2 regions of the Trinickia violacea genome follow, and region 2 is predicted to be linked to the other one. Evidence: riboswitches for the same ligand, from Rfam matches in the RefSeq annotation. Region 2 holds a riboswitch; the other holds the start of a gene.
The links. A riboswitch is a leader RNA that binds a small molecule or an ion and turns the genes downstream of it on or off. The one in region 2 is predicted to bind thiamine pyrophosphate.

Region 1 (7,609 bases), 2.3 Mb from region 2:
CGTGCCCGCCACCAGGGACGGATTCACGAACACGACGTAGCCGCCGATCACGATAAAAGCAACGATGGCCGTGATCTTGACGACCGAGAACCAGTACTCGACCGAACCGAACACATTGACGCTCAGCGCGTTGACCAGCACGAGCACGCTCGAGAATCCGACGATCCACATCCAGCCCGGTACAGCGGGAAACCAGTACTTCATGTAAAGCGCGACGGCCGTCACCTCGGCGCCGACCGCAAGCACGATGCACGCCCAATACGCGTAGCGCACGAGAAAGCCCGCCCACGGGCTCAAGTAGTGCTCGGCATAAGCCCCGAACGAGCCCGACGTGGGATGAGCGACCGTCATTTCCGCGAGACAACCCATCAGCAGTAGAGAGATCAGCGCGCCAATCCCATAGCTGATCAATACACTGGGCCCGGCAAAGCTGATCGCGAAACCACTGCCGAGAAACAAGCCGGTTCCGATTGCGCCACCGATTGCAATCATCGTCATCTGCCGGGCGCTCAGAGTGCGCCGAAGCCCCTCTTCACGTGCGGCAATCTTCTGGAATTGCCCTTCCGAACTCATTGAAACTCTCCTCCAACTCTTGATATTGGACGCGGGCATCGGGTGTTGCCGCCGACGCCTCGCGCTTGCTGCACAAAGCCCGCCGTTGCCGGTCAAAAAATGTGACGCATACCCATCGCCACGCCCGCCTGGTGGCTGCTACCCGGCAGTTCGGTAACGGCGCCGCCCGAGACCTTGTTGTAATCGACCGTGCCGTACACTTGAGTGCCCTTGGACAGGGCGTATTCGGCTTCGAGCACACCGGTGTAGCGTTTACCGCTGTTACCGCCGATACCGTTCACGTTCTTGATGGTGTCGTAGTAGAACGCGCCCGTAACGGTAATCGCCGGATCGACCCTATAGACGATGCCGGTATAGCCGATGGTGTCCTTGCGCGGATGGTCGACGAACGACCCATAGGTGACCGTGCGGCTCGGATCGTTCAGGAAGTCCCGATCGATCTCTCCCGTCGCGTCCTTGCCGCCGACGTAGCCGAGAAAGATCGACGCAGGTCCGACGACGTAGCGGCCGGCCACACCCCACATCTGTTGGGCATGGCTCTGCATGTCACGGGTTTGCTGGTACACGCCGCCCAATGTCAGCGCTCCTTGCGTGTACTCGGAGCGAACGCCCCAATACGAGTTTTCGGTCAGGCTGCCCGGCTGCCCCCCGAAACCATAGCTCGCCCCGACGCTCAATCCGGAGATCGTGTTGCTGTAGCTGACGACGTTGCTCGCATACCCCTGCGTCAGGAAATACGGCCACATGTTGGCCGTGTAGTTTCCGACGGTCAGCGGATCGAGATCGCCGAACAGATTGAAACCCTCCGTGGTCTGCCGGCCCATTTCGACGGTGCCGAAGCCGCCGGACAGTCCAACGTAGGCATAGCGGCCGAACAGCCGGTTGCTATCCATCTCCCCGTTCTGCGGCTCGAAACCGTTTTCCAGACGGAAGATCGCTTTCAAGCCATTGCCCAGATCCTCCGACCCCTTCAATCCCCACCGGCTATTGGTGATAGCCCCGTTTGCCATCTGCCACATGCTGCCGTTCGCCGCATCGGCATTCGTCGTGTACCGGATGCTCTGGTCGACGATGCCATACAACGTGACGGCGTTCTGAGCAAACGCGCTAACCGAGACGGCGCCGCCAATTACCACCCCAAATTTCAGCATTCCAAAATGATTCACCCACTTCTCCCCACTCACTCTCTCTTTGTTAATCGGCAAAAATTCAGGAATGCGAAAGCTTGATAGAAAAACCTCCGCAACATTCACCATAAGCGGCAAACCAGCACCGGTTGGCTTCCCCGTTAAATCTCTGACAGCATGCTAGCGCCGAAAAAATGAAATGTGCTTCAGTAAGCGTGCTTCGAATCGCTATCGAGTGCTAGAATCTTCGAATTGCTATCGAACTTTTGAATGATTCTTCGATATGATCCTCGATCGCACCGATATACGCATCCTCCGTCAGCTCGAAAGCGACGGGCGCATCAGTAATCAGGATCTCGCGAACGCGGTCGCGCTATCGCCGTCCGCCTGTCTGCGGCGAGTGAAACTGCTCGAGGAGCACGGAATTATCGAGGGCTACCGGTGCGTGATCGCGCCAAAGAGTATTGGCGTCGAGTTTGAGGCACTGGTGCACGTGTCGATGCGACCAGACGTCGACGGCTGGCACGACACGTTCGTCAAGGCGATTCGGGAATGGCCGGAAGTGATCGCCGCTCAAGTCGTCACAGGCGCATCGAACTACGTGCTGACGGTGCGGGCCCGCAGTCTCGATCACTTCTCCGATTTCGTCATGAACCGCCTGCATCGTGCAACGGGGGTCATGTCGATCAATTCCAACATTGTTCTAGCGACACTGAAGCGCGATGGCTCGGTGCTGGACCTAGCGAACCAGCCTTCGTAAATCGCCAAAACGGTTTCCAAACGCCCGCACGAGACGTTCCGACTTGCACGGCACTTTGCGGAATCCCCGCCGCTAATCGAGTTTTCGATCGGATTTCATCGGCGCTTGGCGCTTGAGCTGCCTGCGCTTTTCAGGACCCGCCGAACCAGTTGTACCCCTGGTCGGGCCAATAGCCGCCGGGGTAAGTATTAGTCACGAAGATCTCCATGATGTGTTTCGGGTTCTTGTAGCCGAGCTTGGTCGGCATGCGCAGCTTCATCGGAAAGCCGTACTGCGGCGGCAGCGTCTGCCCGTCGTATTGGAAGGTGAGGAGGGTTTGCGGATGCAGGGCGGTCGGCATGTCGATGCTCTCGTAATAGTCGTCCGCGCATTTGAAGCCGACGTATTTCGCGCTCGTATCCGCGCCCACGCGCCGCAGAAAATCCGCAAACGGCGTGCCGCCCCAATGCCCGATCGCGCTCCACCCTTCCACGCAAATGTGGCGCGTGATCTGCTCCGCGTGCGGCAGCGCGTACAGCTCGGCGAGCGTCCACGTGCGCTTGCCGGTGACGAGACCGCCCACCTGCAGCTTGAAGTCGCTGCCGTCGACGTCGGGCACGTCGTCGATGCCGTAGTACGCGTTGAACGGAAACGGCCGCGTCAACTGCGCTTCGGTGTAGGTCGGCGCGAGTTGCTTCGGATCGAAGAGCCACGCCTGCACGCGGTCGTTCATCCTCGACACCTTCAACAGAAACGCGTTGACGGACTTGTCGTCGGTCAGCGAGCAGCCTGTCAGCATCAGAAGACCGCCGAGCGTCAGCACCCGCTTGCCGAACGCGCGGCGCGACGGCAAGGCGAGTTCGCGCCGCGCGTCGGTCAGGATCGCGTGGCGGTCGAGCTTGCTGACGCCTGCCACATCCTTTGCGAAATTGGGATCGGTTGGATTCACCATGATCGACCTCCGCCTATCGTCCTAATGTGTTATCGGCCGCGCAGCATCGCGATCAGCGAGCGCGGCACGAGCGCGACCATCACGAGATGCACGACGAGAAACGCGAACAACACCCACATCGCAAAGAAGTGCACGACGCGCGCCGAATCGTAGCCGCCCATCAGTTCGCGCAACAGCGGAAACTGCACCGACTTCCAGATCGCGAGGCCGGACAGCACGAGCACGATCAAGTCGATGATCACGACCAGGTAAGCGAGCTTCTGCACCGCGTTGTAGTGGCGCAGATCCGCGTGCGACAGCTTGCCGGTCAGCGCGCTCGCGAGATCGCGGATCACCGCGCGCGGCGAAAGCGGAAAGAACGTGCGAAAGAAACGGCCGCTCGCGACGTTCAGCACGAGATAAACGATCCCGTTGAAGAGGAGCAGCCACATCGCCGCGAAGTGCCACTGCAGCGCGCCGCCGAGCCAGCCGCCGAGCGCGAACTTGGGCGGGAACATGAAGCTCGAGAAGATCGGCGACGCGTCGTAGATCTGCCAGCCCGAAAGCATCATCGTGATCGCGGCGAGCGCGTTGAGCCAGTGCGTGATGCGGACCCAGGCCGGATGAACGGGCGCGTCGCGCCGTTGGTGCAGCGTCTCGGCGGGTCTCGCGCGAGCATGCGATGTGGACATCGTGGCCTCCCATGTCGGCCGAAGTTAACGGCAAGCCGGCAGATCGGCGGCTTGCAACACGTCGCCGGTCGCCGCGTCCTCGATGAACGCGGCGACGCCGAAGCGGCCGGGCGACGCCGTATCGCTGGCGTCCGCGGCAACCACGACGTTGCGCCGAATCCGCGCGACGCCGCCGACGAGCGGCACCGGCCCGAGCCATGCGCGCACGACGCGGTCGTGATGCAGCGTCGCGCCATGGTTCTCGCCCGCGTCGACCTGCGAGCTGAGCTGATTCTCATAGACCGCGACGTAGGCGTTCAGCGTGCGCGGCGCAGTCGAGCGCGCGGTGAATTGCGCGTCGACGCCGAGCCCTTGCGGATTCACCGCGGCCGCGGCCCCTGAACCCGCGCCGCTCGCCCCGCCCGCCTGACTCGCCGCGCCAGGCGTAACCGGCGCAAGGCGAATCGCCACATCGGCTTGCGCGGGCTGAGCCGCCAGTTCGCGAAGACGCCCGTCGAAGTCCGACGCGCCCCAGTCGCGCAATTCGCGGCCAGCGACAAACACTTCAGGCGTATAGATCAGATGGCCGCCCGCAAAAGCGGCGAGATTCTCCTGCCGCTCGGTGAAGCGATGCTGCGAGAAGCGATCGGTCCAGCCGAGGCGGTTCCAGTAGTCGACGTGCAACTCCAACGGCACGATGTCCGCGCCCGGGCTGCCGCCATGCAATTGACTGAGCCAGCGATCGGCCGGCGGGCAACTGCTGCATCCTTCGCTGCTGTAAAGCTCGACGAGCGCGACGCGATGCGCGGGACTGTGCGCGCTGCACGCGACGCCTGCCAGAGCGAGTCCGTTTGCGCCGAGCGAAAGCGGCAGCGCGATCGCCCATGCCGCCCACCGCCATATCGTTGTCGTGCGTGTCCTAGTGTGCATGATGCTGCTCCTCGACCTACGAAATGTACGTTAGTCGAGCGCACGCAAAAGAGATGACAGCGCCGGCGATATTTTTAAAAAGGGGACGACCGCGCGGACGGCGCCCCCCGGACAGCCGCACCTCGGAGGCCCGCCCCGAGGTGCGGCACCCGTCGGATGGCCGCCCCGCGGAGCGCCGCCCGACGGATGGCCGCCCTCGGATCGCCGCCCGGTCAGTTATAGCTCATGACCATCGTGACCGGCTTGGCGGCGGTCTGCGGACCACCGTGCGGCACCGTCAACGACAGCACCCCACCCTCGGGGCTCAGGTGATAGCTCCCGCCCGGCTGCCACGGAAAGGCTCGCCCTTTCGGGTCGACGAAGCGCGTCACAACATCGTCCTTGACGTTGGGTCCGATCGTCGAGCGCGCGGCGTCGTTCGCGACGAACGACACGTCCGCGCCCGGCACCCCGCCATTCGGCGCCGCGAACGTCAGCTGCACGCCGTTGCTCGTGCGGATCGCCTCCAGCGCGCCCCCCTTCGCGGCCGGCCCGATCGGCGCACTGCTGATGTCGAAACCCGGCTCGACGATGCTGCCGATAAACGTGATAGTGCCGCCGGATCCGCTCGTCGGGCCGGCCGCCGCCAGCATCGGCATTGTCACGGCAGCCGCCGCACACAAAGCCGTGGCGATCAGGGTCGTGGGGTGAAAGGTACGCACGCGCATCATGGACTCCCGGTTGAATGCCGCTTGGCGGCTGAATGGTTGTTCACAACTGTTTATCGGTACCGCATCAAAACTCTGAAGACATCCAACCGTCGCGCTTCCACACTTACAAGATTGCCGGTTGCCAACCTGCGGCGACCCGGTGTATCTTGTGCGCTGCTAACGCGGGGGTCCTGTGTTGCGCTAGAGCTGATAGTTCATAGCAATGGCGTTGCGCGGGTGAGAAATACCCTTTGAACCTGATCTGGATAATGCCAGCGCAGGGATGCGTAAGGGCTTCACCGCAGTTCACCGCGCCAAACCTGCCCTACCTTCCTCTCGTCTCCTGCTTAGCAACCCACATCAGGAGATATGCATGAACGCCAACCCCAAATTCATTTCCGCCGACGCGCACGTGGATGCTGCCGCCGTCGAGCCGTTGCCGAACTCCCGAAAGGTCTATGTGACCGGATCGCGCCCCGACATTCAGGTGCCGATGCGCGAAATCTCTCAGGCCGATACGCCGACTGCCTTCGGCGGGGAAAAGAATCCCCCCATCTACGTGTACGACACTTCTGGCCCGTATTCTGATCCCAAAAATAAGATTGATGTACGCCGGGGTCTTCCCGCATTGCGCGAGAACTGGATTGACGAGCGCAGCGACACGGAAACGCTGCCGGGCCTGACGAGCGAGTACGGACGCGAGCGCGCGGCCGATCCGGCCACCGCGCAACTGCGTTTTCCGGGCCTGCACCGCACGCCGCGCCGCGCCAAAGCGGGCGCCAACGTGTCGCAAATGCATTACGCGCGCCGCGGCATCATCACGCCGGAAATGGAGTTCATCGCGATCCGCGAGAACCAGCGCCGCGCCGAGTACCTCGAGAGCCTCAAGGCGAGCGGCCCGAACGGCGCGAAGCTCGCCGCGATGATGGGCCGCCAGCACCCGGGCCAGGCGTTCGGCGCCGCGGCCTTCGGCCCGAACGCGCTCACCGAGATCACCCCTGAGTTCGTGCGCGAGGAAGTGGCGCGCGGCCGCGCGATCATCCCCGCGAACATCAATCACCCGGAAAGCGAACCGATGATCATCGGCCGCAACTTCCTCGTGAAGATCAACGCGAACATCGGCAATTCAGCGGTGACCTCCTCCATCGGCGAGGAAGTCGACAAGATGACGTGGGCGATCCGCTGGGGCGGCGACACGGTGATGGACCTGTCGACGGGCAAGCACATCCACGAAACGCGCGAATGGATCATCCGCAACAGCCCGGTGCCGATCGGCACGGTGCCGATCTATCAAGCATTGGAAAAGGTCAACGGCAAGGCCGAAGACCTGACCTGGGAAATCTTCCGCGACACGCTGATCGAACAGGCCGAGCAAGGCGTCGACTACTTCACGATCCACGCGGGCGTGCTGTTGCGCTATGTGCCGCTGACGGCGAACCGCATGACCGGCATCGTCTCGCGCGGCGGCTCGATCATGGCGAAGTGGTGCCTCGCGCATCACAAAGAAAGCTTCCTCTACGAGCACTTCGAAGACATCTGCGAAATCATGAAGGCCTACGACGTGAGCTTCTCGCTCGGCGACGGCCTGCGTCCCGGCTCGATCTACGACGCCAACGACGAAGCCCAGCTCGGCGAATTGAAGACGCTCGGCGAGCTCACGCAGATCGCATGGAAGCACGACGTGCAGGTGATGATCGAAGGCCCGGGCCACGTGCCGATGCAGCTCATCAAAGAGAACATGGATCGGCAGCTCGACTGGTGCGACGAGGCGCCGTTCTACACGCTCGGGCCGCTCACCACCGATATCGCCCCGGGCTACGACCACATCACGTCGGGCATCGGCGCGGCGATGATCGGCTGGTTCGGCACCGCGATGCTTTGCTACGTGACGCCGAAGGAGCACCTCGGCCTGCCGAACAAGGACGACGTGAAGGAAGGCATCATCACGT
Region 2 (7,609 bases):
AGTTCGTGACGCTCGTGCGCACCGGTTGCGGCACGGCCCAGGCGTAGCCCTGCGCGGCCGGCTTGAGCGCATAGGTGTCGACGGTATCGTTGAACTTGAACACCGTCCGGTTGAAGCCCTCGAATGGATCACCCTTAGTCGGCGTCTGCACGGTCGCGCAGCCGGCCAGGGCCGCCACCGCGAGCGTAAGCGCCGCATTTCTGATGCATGTGGTTTGCATTTCTTGTTCTCCTAAACTGGCTCTCTCAGCCCCCGGCGCCCGATGCCGGGGCCGGTGCTGCAGCGGGCGCGGACGACGCCGGCGCTTTCGACGCGCCCGAATCCGCTGCCTTGCTGTACAAAAACTGTCCGATGAGGTTTTCGAGCACGATCGCCGATTGCGTCATCGAAATCGTGTCGCCGGCCTTCAGCATGTCGGAGTCGCCGCCCGGATCGAGGCCGATGTATTGCTCGCCGAGCAGGCCCGCCGTGAGAATCTTCGCGGACGTGTCCTTCGGGAATTCGTATTGCTTGTCGAGGTCGATCGTGACGAGCGCTTGGTACGTGTTCGTATCGAAGCTGATCGAAGCGACCCGGCCGACCACCACGCCCGCGCTCTTCACCGGCGCACGCACCTTGAGTCCGCCGATGTTGTCGAACTTGAGCTTGACCGGATAAGTGGGCTGGAACGACAGCGAGCTCATGTTGCCGGCCTTCAGCGCGAGAAACAGCAGCGCGATAAAGCCCAGCACCACGAACAAGCCGACCCAGAAGTCGAGAGCATACTTTTTCATCGTCATCCCATTAGAAACCATGGCTGCGGGATCGAGCAGGTGCGGCGCTGCTGCACGCCGTTCGCCTCTGCTCGAGCACCGGCTTAGCTGAACATCAGCGCTGTCAGCAAGAAATCGAGACCGAGCACGGCCAGCGACGCGAAGACGACCGTCTTGGTCGTCGCGCGCGAGACGCCTTCCGGCGTCGGCTTGGCTTCGTAGCCCTGGAAGAGCGCAACAAACGTCACCGCGAAACCGAATACGACACTCTTGATGACGCCGTTGCCAACGTCGCGCCACACGTCCACCCCGCCCTGCATCTGCGACCAGAACGAGCCGGAATCGACGCCGATCATGATCACGCCGACCACGTAGCCGCCGAAGATGCCGACTGCGCTGAAAATCGCGGCGAGGATCGGCATCGAGATGATGCCCGCCCACATGCGCGGCGCGATCACGGTCTTGAGCGGATCGACGGCCATCATTTCGAGCGCCGTCAGCTGCTCGCCCGCCTTCATCAAGCCGATTTCGGCGGTGAGCGAGGTGCCCGCCCGGCCCGCGAACAGGAGCGCCGTGACAACCGGCCCGAGCTCGCGCACGAGCGACAGCGCGACCAGCAGGCCAAGCGCCTGCTCGGACCCGTAGCGGTTCAGCGTGTAGTACCCCTGCAAGCCGAGCACGAAGCCGACGAACAGTCCCGAGACCGCAATGATCACGAGCGAATAGTTACCGACGAAGTGGATCTGCTTTGTGACAAGACGCGGCCGGCGCAGAAGCGGGAAGAATTCGAGCACGAGCCGCAGGAACATGCGCGCCGCGTAGCCGGCCTTCTCCACGCCGCCGATCACCGAGCGTCCGATTGCGCTGATCATGCCTGCCCTCCGCCGACGCCGAAATCCGCCGCCAGCGACGTTTGAGTGGGGTAATGGAACTTGAACGGGCCGTCGGGGGCGGCGTCGATGAACTGGCGCACCGTCGGGTCGGTCGATTCGCGCAGCTGCGCGGGCGTGCCCTCCGCGAGCACGGCGCCGTTCGCGAGGAAGTAGACGTAATCGGCGATCGCGAACGATTCCGGCACGTCGTGCGTGACGAGGATCGACGTCGCGCCGAGCGCCTGGTTCAGCGTGCGGATCAGGTTCGCGGTGATGCCGAGCGAAATGGGGTCGAGGCCGGCAAACGGCTCGTCGTACATCATCAGCTCGGGGTCGAGCGCGATCGCGCGAGCGAGCGCCACGCGCCGCGCCATGCCGCCCGAAATCTCCGACGGCGCGAGATCGCGCGCGCCGCGCAGGCCGACGGCGTTGAGCTTCATCAACACCAGGTCGCGGATCAGCTCTTCGGGGAGATCGGTGTGCTCGCGCAGCGCGAAGGCGACATTCTCGAACACCGACATATCGGTGAAAAGCGCGCCGAACTGGAACAGCATGCCCATCTTGCGGCGCAGCGCGTAGAGGCCCTCGCGGGTCTGCTTGCCGACGTTCTGGCCCTGGAACAGCACGTCGCCGCGGCGCGCACGCACGAGGCCGCCGATCAGCCGCAGCACCGTGGTCTTGCCGCAGCCGGAGCCGCCCATGACCGCCACGACCTGACCGCGCGGGAAGCGCATGTTCAGGTTCGACAGGACGAGCCGGCCGTCGTTGTAGCCGAAATCGACGTTGCGAAGCTCGAGAAGGGTCTCGGAAGGAGAAGGCACGTAGCTGACAGTCCTTTTACGCGGAAGGCGAATTATAGGGCCTTCACGCAAATGTTGTCGCCGTGCGCCCCCTACCTTTTAACTGCGATCATGACAATCGATTATTACGCGAATTTTTGCTGCAACGCAACGACCGCCGCGGCGGGGTCCGCAGCCTCGGTCACGGCGCGCACGACCGCCGCGCTGGCGACGCCCGTCGCGAGCACGTCGGCCAGCACGGCGCCGTCGATGCCGCCGATCGCCACGAGCGGCACGACGCCCTCGAGCAAGCGCACGTAGCGGGCGAGCCTCGCCAAGCCCTGCGGGGCGGTCGGCATCACTTTCGTGGTGGTCGGGAAGACCGCGCCGAGCGCGATGTAGCTCGGCTTGAAGTGAAGCGCGGTCAGCATCTCGTAATAACCGTGCGTCGACAGGCCGAGGCGCAGGCCGGCTGCCGCGATCGCCTGGAGATCGGCCGTATGGACGTCCTCCTGGCCGAGATGCACGCCGTAAGCGCCCGCCGCGACCGCTTCGCGCCAGTGATCGTTGATGAAAACCTGGGCGTCGTGCTCGCGGCCCGCCGTCACGCAGCGTGAGATTTCGGCAGCCAGGACGTCGGGCTCGGCGCGCTTCAAACGCAATTGGGTGGTCTTCACGCCGTAGTCCAGCACGCGCTCGACCCAATCGGCACTCGGCAGCACCGGATAGAGGCCGAGCCGCTCGGGACAACGCGGGAACGCGGGCGTCGGCGCCGCCGGCAAGCCGGCGACGCGCGGAAAGCGGGACAGATCGACCGGCCAGGCGTCGTCGGCGCGCGTTTCGTCGCCGTCGCGCCACGCTAGTGCGAGCACGAGCGCGTCGTGCGCTTCAAAGCCGCAGTCGAGGAAGCCCGCGAGCGCGGCGAGCCAATCCTCGGCGAGCGGGCCCGCGCTTTCCAGCGCGTAACGGACCTCGCCGAGACGCAGCGTCACGTCGCCGGAAGCCGCCTCGATCACGCCCGCGCCGTTCGCGAGCCAGTGGTCGAGGCTGCCGGTGTGACCAGGAGCGCCTGCCTTCTGTTCGGTGAAAACGATGAGATCGCCGGCGCGCGGTTCATCCGGGGCGATCAGGCAAATGCGCCACGGCGCGTTCGCGGCCGGCCAATCGCCGAGCCGCGCGCGGATGCGCTCCGCGGCTTCGGTCAATTCGTCAGCGGGCGGCCAGAAGATTTCGCGATCGGGAAACGATAAGGTCCTCATGCCGAGCCCCCCGCGTGATGCCAGAACGGCATGCCGACCACCGGCGTGCTCGCCTGCGCGCTGTCGCGCTCGGCCATCGGACCGGCCAGATAAGCGCTGCGCCCTGCCTCGGCGGCCTGCGCGAACGCACGCGCCATCACGGGCGGATGCGTCGCCTGCGACACGGCCGTGTTCAGCAGCACGCCATCGAAACCCCACTCCATCACCTGGCACGCATGCGAGGGCACGCCAAGCCCGGCGTCGACGATCAGCGGCACGTCCGGCAGACGCTCGCGCAGCACGCGCAGCCCATACGGATTGACGACGCCCTTGCCCGTTCCGATCGGCGCGCCCCACGGCATCAGCGCCTCGCAGCCCGCGTCGAGCAGACGCCGGCCGATCACGAGATCCTCCGTGCAATACGGCAGCACCTTGAAGCCGTCCTTGACGAGCTTCGCCGCCGCTTCGACCAAGCCGATCGGATCGGGCTGCAGCGTGTAGTCGTCGCCGATCAGCTCGAGCTTGATCCAATCGGTTTCGAAGACTTCGCGCGCCATCTGCGCCGTCGTCACCGCTTCGGCGACGCTCTGGCAGCCAGCCGTGTTCGGCAGGAGCGGCACGCCGTGGCGCTTGAGCAAATCAAAGAAGCCGGCTTCGGCAGTATCGGCGTTCATCTGGCGGCGCAGCGCCACCGTGACCATGCCGGGCTTCGCGGCCGCGATCGAATCGGACAGCGACTGCAGCGACGGATAGCGCGACGTGCCGAGCAGCACGCGGCTCGCGAAAGTTTCGCCGTACAGCGTCAGCGAATCGGCGGCGAGGTTGGAAGTCATCGGAGAATCCTTGGGCTCAGGCGGCGGACTGCGGTCGATCGAGGCGTCGATTGCGCAGCCGCTCGAACCAATGAGGCAACAGTAAGAGCGAATGGTCGAATGGTCGTTGTTATCCGGCCGCGTCAGCCGCCGGCAACGGGTTGGACGACGTCGAGCTTGTCGCCCGCCTGCAACGCGCGCGCCGCATGCTGCGCGCGCGCGACGAAGTCGCCGTTGAGCGCGACCGCGAACGGCGGGCGCGCGCCGAACGCGGCGAGCGCGTCGGCGATGCTCGCGCCTTCCGGCAGCGACAGCAGCTTTTGATTGATCTGGATATCCATGGCTTTCTGAATCTGAGTCGGGTTCAGGCTTCGGCGCGCGGCATCGTCCGCTCGGACGCGTTCGATCCCCCAAAGGGACCGGCAACGCTCCGCTGGTGCAGCATCGGCGCCCAGCGATCGTTGGCGCGCCATTCGGCGAACGCGTCGGCATCGGCGATGCGCGCTTCGAGCAGCGCACCCGCGAGCCGCGCCGCGCATGCACTGACTTCGGGCACGATCATGTAGCCGTGCCGGTAGAGGCCGTTCACCGATAGCGTCGTCGCGCCATCCCACGTGATCGCCGGACGATGGTCCGGCAGCGTCGGACGGCACTGCGAATTCAATTCGAGGATGCGAGCTTCGCCGAAGCCGGGGTGCACCGAAAACGCCGCGCTCAGCAACTCGAGCGCCGAGCGCACGCTGACGGGCGACATGTCTTCGCCTTCGATCTCGGTCGCGCCGATCACGTAGATGTCGTTCTGCTTCGGCGCGATGTAGAGCGGATAGCGCGGGTGCAGCAACCGCACCGGCCGCGAGAGCCCGATGCCGGGCGCGTGGATGCGCGCCACTTCGCCGCGAATGCCGCGCAATGCGGGCAGCACCGGCTTCGCGCCGAGTCCGCGGCAATCGATCGTGATGCGCGCGTCCGGCAACGCGCGCTCGTCGACGCTCGTATTCCAGTGCGTCGCCACGCCGCGCTCGGAAAGACCTGCGGCCAGCGCGGAAAGCACTTGGCGATTGTCGAGCTGCCCTTCGCGCGGCAGCAGCAATCCTTGGTGAAAGCGTCCGCCGAGCGCCGGCTCGGCCTCGTCGACCTGCGCGCCGGAAAGCGTCAAAAACCCGCCGTCGAACAGCGGCGCCGGCGCATTCGCGCGCACGCGCCGCTCGAACAGAGACGCCTCGGCGCGGTCGGAGTGATGCCAGACGACGAGCGTACCGTTGCGCTGGAAGTAGACCGGTTCAGGCAATTGAGCGAGCAGCTTGGGCCACGCGTCGAGCGACTCGGCGCCAAGCTCGGTGATCAGCAGCTCGGCGCTCGCCGCTTCGGCGAGCGGCGCGAGCATGGCCGCCGCGACCCAGGCAGCCGCGCCTGAGCCCGCCGCATCGCCACGCTCATAAAGCGCCACGCTATGACCTTCGCCCGCGAGCCGCCAAGCCAGCAAACGACCGCACAGCCCGCCGCCGAGCACGGCGAAATCCGGGCGGCTTGAAACGGCTTTCGAGGAAACAACTGAAGATTGAACGCTCATCGGATCGATCCTTTCTGTACGGCAAAACGCACGTACCCAAGGACGAAACCGGCGGGTAAGGCCGGCCGGACGTTAGGCCCACATAGGGTGGACGCAGCCCGGCGGGAATCGAAATCCAATGGAAGCCAAGGGGGCTTCCGGAAACTTCCCGCGCCGGTATTACCCGGATCGGGTGCAAAGGGTCTCTCTCAGCCTTACCGCGGTATTACCGTGCCGCCCGCATGCAAAGCACCCCTGTTTCGTCGACGGCCATTAGACCATAAAAGGCGAAACCGCCGCAAACGGGAATGTCCCGTACCCCGGGGCCAGGTCAACAAAATGAGATAACTTGCCCCAATTTCTTACCCTCCCCCAAAGCGGCCGGAACACCCTGTAACGATAGTCCGCGAACGTTATTAAGACAGGCGCGACTGTCTGGCACAATGCCGTGAGCACAGACGCGTGCATCGGACGCGTAACCGGCGCGCACTCGAGCCCGGCACGGTCAAGCCTTGCGTCTGTCCACCCAGCCGGACCCGCTCGCCAGGACCGTTAAGACTCTTTTAAGAGGCTCACGCAAAAATCAGGCGTTTCGTGCCGCCTTCGTGCGGCACGCGTCGCCATTGCCGTGAGCCGGCACTACATCGGGAAGCTCATGAACCCAACCCTTTCCAAGTCCTCGCCAAGCGGCGTGCCGCGAGATTCAGACAAGATCTCCGCGTGGAGCCTGATCAAGCCCTATTGGGTGTCCGAAGAATGGAAGATCGCGTGGGGATTGTTGATCACGATCATCGCGATCAACCTCACCAGCGTCTGGCTGAACGTGAAGTTCAACACCTGGAACGGCGAGTTCTACAACGCCTTGCAGGCCAAGAACGTCCACGAGTTCCCGCACCTGATGATCGTCTTCACGGTCATCGTGTTCGCGTTGATCATCCTGTTCGTGTACGGCCGGTACCTGCGCCAGATGCTCGGGTTCCGCTGGCGCCAGTGGCTCACGCAGCGCTTCCTCGAAGAATGGCTCGGCGATGCCGCGTTCTACCGGATCGAGCGTGACCGCCTTGCCGACAACCCCGACCAACGTATCAGCGACGACCTTCAGTCGTTTGCGACCAGCACGCTGGCGCTGTCGCTCGATTTGCTGTCGACGGTCGTGACACTCATCTCGTTCGTGACCATCCTCTGGGGACTCGCAGGCGCGCTGACCGTCACGCTCGGCGGCATGCCGATCGTCATTCCCGGCTACATGGTCTGGGTTGCCGCGCTCTATGCGCTGGGCGGTTCGTACGTCATCTACAAGCTCGGCCACCCGCTCGTCTCGATCACGTATCAGCAACAGAAGGTTGAGGCGGATTTCCGCTTCGGCCTGATTCGGGTGCGCGAAAACGCCGAGCAGATTGCCTTTTACGATGGCGAAGCGACCGAGCGAGCCGTCGCGGGCAATGTCTTCCAGCGCATTCGCGATAACTGGTGGCGCGTGATGAAGTACACCAAGCGCCTGAGCTTCGTGCTGAGCTTCTACGGCCAGATCGCCATCATCTTTCCGATCGTCGTGGCGGCGCCCCGCTATTTCGCCGGCGCGTTCACGTTCGGCGTGCTGATGCAGA

Region 1: linked by a shared signal. The riboswitch ahead of thiC (phosphomethylpyrimidine synthase ThiC) and the one ahead of FAZ95_RS19875 (FAD-dependent oxidoreductase) in region 2 are both predicted to bind thiamine pyrophosphate.

Annotation. Positions count from the first base shown of each region.
Region 1 covers NZ_CP040077.1:1,820,315-1,827,923, reverse strand. Annotated here, with positions in the region: gene FAZ95_RS08255 (amino acid permease) at 1-573, opposite strand, end outside; gene FAZ95_RS08250 (porin) at 666-1,724, opposite strand; gene FAZ95_RS08245 (Lrp/AsnC family transcriptional regulator) at 1,984-2,460, shown strand; gene FAZ95_RS08240 (molybdopterin-dependent oxidoreductase) at 2,591-3,391, opposite strand; gene FAZ95_RS08235 (cytochrome b/b6 domain-containing protein) at 3,421-4,062, opposite strand; gene FAZ95_RS08230 (DUF1223 domain-containing protein) at 4,087-4,971, opposite strand; gene FAZ95_RS08225 (hypothetical protein) at 5,184-5,615, opposite strand; TPP riboswitch at 5,835-5,962, shown strand; gene thiC (phosphomethylpyrimidine synthase ThiC) at 6,034-7,609, shown strand, end outside.
Region 2 covers NZ_CP040077.1:4,337,141-4,344,749, forward strand. Annotated here, with positions in the region: gene FAZ95_RS19840 (MlaA family lipoprotein) at 1-220, opposite strand, end outside; gene mlaD (outer membrane lipid asymmetry maintenance protein MlaD) at 246-779, opposite strand; gene mlaE (lipid asymmetry maintenance ABC transporter permease subunit MlaE) at 857-1,624, opposite strand; gene FAZ95_RS19855 (ABC transporter ATP-binding protein) at 1,621-2,445, opposite strand; gene thiE (thiamine phosphate synthase) at 2,550-3,662, opposite strand; gene FAZ95_RS19865 (thiazole synthase) at 3,659-4,474, opposite strand; gene thiS (sulfur carrier protein ThiS) at 4,597-4,794, opposite strand; gene FAZ95_RS19875 (FAD-dependent oxidoreductase) at 4,818-6,023, opposite strand; TPP riboswitch at 6,152-6,269, opposite strand; gene FAZ95_RS19880 (ABC transporter ATP-binding protein/permease) at 6,658-7,609, shown strand, end outside.